Regions from separate parts of the Phytobacter diazotrophicus genome, predicted to be linked through region 1. Evidence: predicted binding sites of a transcription regulator. Region 1 holds the regulator's gene; the other holds the start of a gene.
The links. Region 1 encodes CRP, which controls carbon source genes, mostly activating them, when cyclic AMP is high. Its sites were predicted from a motif close to ATGTGANNNNNNTCACAT; they were not measured.
Positions count from the first base shown of each region.

Region 2: ACS0RQ_RS17135 (arabinose ABC transporter substrate-binding protein) is a predicted target of CRP. The motif match lies at 1,299-1,316, and genes of this name have one in related genera.

Region 1 covers NZ_CM125428.1:457,244-459,445, reverse strand. The annotation lists gene ACS0RQ_RS02105 (phosphoribulokinase) at 1-197, shown strand, start outside; gene ACS0RQ_RS02100 (OsmC family protein) at 298-702, opposite strand; gene crp (cAMP-activated global transcriptional regulator CRP) at 1,012-1,644, shown strand; gene ACS0RQ_RS02090 (YccS/YhfK family putative transporter) at 1,698-2,202, shown strand, end outside.
Region 2 covers NZ_CM125428.1:3,518,077-3,520,278, forward strand. The annotation lists gene araG (L-arabinose ABC transporter ATP-binding protein AraG) at 1-95, opposite strand, end outside; gene ACS0RQ_RS17135 (arabinose ABC transporter substrate-binding protein) at 166-1,155, opposite strand; gene ACS0RQ_RS17140 (DJ-1 family glyoxalase III) at 1,473-2,030, opposite strand.

The DNA.
Region 1 (2,202 bases):
TCGATGAGAGCTTTGTGGTGATTCATTTTCGTAATCTTGAAGGGATCGACTATCCCTGGTTGCTGGCGATGTTGCAGGGTTCGTTCATTTCACACATGAATACGCTCGTGGTGCCTGGCGGCAAAATGGGGTTAGCAATGGAGCTGATCATGACACCGCTGGTCCAACGGCTGATGGAAGGGAAGAAGATTCAATAGGCCTCCAGCCGACACAACTTCTGCCTCCCTCTGAAGCCCCGGTAAACGCAGCGCCACCGGGGAATGTGTCGGATACGCGACGCTTATCCGACCTGTGTTCTCAGGCCTCAATCACCTCATATGAATGCGTGATTTTCACCGCTTTCTCCAGCATTAATGCCACGGAGCAATACTTCTCGGCAGAGAGATCCACCGCGCGCGATACCGCCGCCTCTTTTAGCTCTTTGCCGGTCACGATAAAGTGCAAATTGATATGCGTAAACAGACGCGGAGCCTCTTCACGACGCTCTGATGTCAGCTTCACTTCGCAATCTTTCACATCGTGGCGGCCTTTTTGCAGAATAGAGACAACATCGATAGCGCTGCATCCCCCTGCGGCCATCAGCACCATTTCCATCGGGCTTGGGGCTTTGTCGCCTGAGTTACCATCCATCAGGATCTGGTGCCCGGACGCAGACTCGCCAAGGAACGTTAAACCTTCTACCCATTTCACACGAGCTTGCATTTTTAATTCACTCCGGAGTTACAATTTTCTTTACAGATTACGCGCACATAAGAAAACTCGCAACGGAAGGCGACCTGCGTCAAGCTGAAGCGAGACACCAGGAGACAGGCGTTAAAAGCTATGCTAAAACAATCACGATGCTACAGTGATACATTGACGTTATGCATGTATGCAGAGGACATCACATATTACAGGCCGCAGGCATGTCTGACGGTCCACTTCCCAGGTATGGGGAAGATAGATTGCAACCCCGGACGCGATATGTGAATCCAGCGTCTGGAGCCAGCTTATAACAGAGGATAACCGCGCATGGTGCTTGGCAAACCGCAAACAGACCCGACTCTCGAATGGTTCTTGTCTCATTGCCACATTCATAAGTACCCGTCGAAGAGCACGCTGATTCACCAGGGTGAAAAAGCGGAAACGTTGTATTACATCGTCAAAGGCTCAGTGGCTGTGCTAATCAAGGATGAAGAAGGTAAAGAGATGATCCTCTCTTACCTTAACCAGGGAGATTTTATCGGTGAACTGGGTCTGTTCGAAGAGGGTCAGGAGCGCAGTGCATGGGTACGCGCTAAAACCGCTTGTGAAGTGGCCGAAATCTCCTACAAAAAATTCCGCCAGTTAATTCAGGTGAACCCGGATATTCTGATGCGTTTGTCTTCCCAGATGGCGCGTCGCCTGCAGGTCACCTCGGAAAAAGTCGGTAACCTCGCCTTCCTTGATGTAACGGGCCGTATCGCACAGACGCTGCTGAATCTGGCGAAACAACCGGATGCAATGACCCACCCGGACGGTATGCAAATTAAAATTACCCGCCAGGAAATTGGTCAGATCGTTGGCTGTTCCCGCGAAACCGTCGGCCGTATCCTGAAAATGCTGGAAGATCAAAACCTGATCTCCGCACACGGTAAAACCATTGTCGTGTACGGTACACGTTAATTCTCAAGCGGCGCATCGCCCTTAACGATGCGCCGTTTTTGTCTCTCTTCCCCATGTGGCGCAGGCTGATTTATCACCCCGAAATCAACTATGCACTGCGACAAACGCTGGTGTTATGCCTCCCTGTGACCGTGGGTCTGATCGCGGGTCGTCTCGATCTTGGTCTGCTGTTTTCTCTCGTTCCCGCCTGCTGCAATATTGCCGGTCTGGATACTCTGCATAAACGTTTCTTCAAACGCGTCATTATCGGCGGCACGCTCTTTGCGGGCAGTAGCCTCACGGTACAGCTATTACTGACGCAAAATATTCCGCTACCGCTGATTCTGAGCGGATTAACGCTCTTGCTCGGCGTCACAGCAGAAATCAGCGCATTACACGGGCGGCTTCTACCCGCCTCGCTCATTGCCGCCATCTTTACTCTCAGCCTCGCCGGTAACATGCCCATCTGGGAGCCGTTGCTGATTTATGGGCTGGGTACCCTGTGGTACGGCGCATTTAACGCCTTCTGGTTCTGGTTGTGGCGAGAGCAACCGCTGCGTGAATCCTTGAGCCTGCTGT
Region 2 (2,202 bases), 2.6 Mb from region 1:
GCATGACAGTCAAAGCTGATGTCGCTCAGGGCCTTGACGCCGGGGAACGTCTTGCCGATGCCGCGGAAGGAAAGATAAGGAGTAGAGTCTTGCATAACGTCTCCGTGAATCAGTTCAGTGTACTTCTGGCCCTCCCTGACAAGGGAGGGCACAACCATCAGAGATTTACTTCACGCCTAACCCTTTTTTCGCCAGCTCTTCTTTGAAGTTATCGCGAGTGATCAGCACCACATCGGTAACCGCAGTGAATTTCGGCGGCTCAACACCTTTGGTCACCCAGTTGTAGAGCAGCTCGCTGGTTTTATAGCCGTGTACATCCGGACTTGGCAGCAGAGAACCGTAGAAGCCGGTCGCCTGCGCTTTAGACAGCTCGCTCACCGCGTCCACACCGTTAATACCAATGCCAATCACATCTGCAGCTTTAAAGCCCTGACCTTCGGTTGCGCGCACGCCACCCAGGACGGTGTTATCGTTCATACCCAGCACCAGCCAGTGTTTCACTTCCGGATGTTGCACCAGCAGAGAGTTACCGGCATCAAACGCACCGGGGATATCGTTTGATTTTGTCGGTACCTGGTAAATTTGTTTTTCCGGGAAGCCTGCGGCTTTCAGCGCATCCATTGAACCGGTGGTACGGCGACGTGCGGTATCCAGTTCATTGGCCGTGATCGCCATAACGCCTGTCGTTTTCACATCCCAGCCGCGTTTTTGCATCTCTTTGTACAATTCCTGACCCTGACGCGCGCCGATTTCGCTGGCGGCCATCATGACCAGAGGAACGGAGGTCATCGGTTCGCCTTTGGCGTTAACGAACTGATCATCCACGGTAATAACTTTCATGTCATAACCGCGCGCTTTAGCAACAATCGCGGAACCTAATTTCGGGTCCGGCGTACAGATAACGAAGCCTTTTGCGCCGCTCGCTGCCAGACTGTCGATAGCATTAAGTGTTTTTTCGCCATCCGGAACGGCGATTTTAATCACCTCAAACCCTAAATCCTTGCCCGCCTTATCGGCGAATTTCCATTCAGTCTGGAACCAGGGTTCTTCAGGTTGTTTTACCAAAAAACCCAGTTTCATTGTTTCAGCAATAGCGGATTGTGACATAACGGCTGCAAGGCCAATGGCTGCTAACGCTTTAGTGAATTTGTGCATGGTTAACTCCAGCTTTGACTTTCTTTTACGTAGGGAAAAATAACTACCGGTTAACTTAAAAGGTCATAAAACAAGGCATTAGGATCCGTGCTTCCCTGGATACCTGTGCTGGCAGTAGTTTTAGCGGGAAATTGATTCTCCATAGGAGAGCAATATCACACCGCAGAATTACAGTAATTCCGTACATAAATTCAGCGGATTAAGACATAAAAATGGGAGTATTTGTCGTACAAATCAGAAGGATGTTAGCAGAATAATCCATAGCTCCAGCTCGGTTATCCTTGTCCCCCGATACAAGGTGTATCGGGGTGTACAGGTTACCAGTGGTAATAAATATGATCTGCGTGATCGCGCACGGGGGTTTCATCACCCAGCAAGCGTGCCGACAGGGCAAACGCAAAATCAAACGCGTGGCCAAGACCTTTGCCGCTTAGCAGATTACGGTCTTCCACCACCGGGGCATCAACGTACTCACCGTTTCGAACCCCTTGCCACAAATCGCCGGAGCAGACGTAGCGGCGGCCATCCAGCAGGTCATTGCCGCCAAGCACTCTTGCGGCTGCGGAGCAAATCGGGCAAATCAGCTTATTCTGCGCATCATGATGCTTAATAAATGCGATAACTTCTGCATTCGCGGCAAGATTAACACTACCCTGCGGGCCGCCCGGAAGCACCACGGCGTCATAAACTGTGTCAGCGCGCTCGCTCAGCGTGCTGTCTGCCACCATCGGAATATTGTGATAGCTCACTACCGCACGTGATTGTGCGCAGGCCAGCGTTTCAACCTCAATATTCAGGCGACGCAGAATGTCGATGGTAATAATCGCTTCTGCTTCTTCAAACCCTGGCGCTAACAACACCGCCACTTTTTTCATTGCCCACTCCTTACCCTGTTGTTGTCATCAATTGTCCCTACGATAAATCAAAACATCGTTTCAAAATCGTTCTTAAGTCACATTCTTACCGCCAGACGTGCGCAAGCCGTCACTTTTCAGGTAACCAGAGAAACCTCACCCTTTTGAAAAATAGCTTTATTTTCCTGCCGGA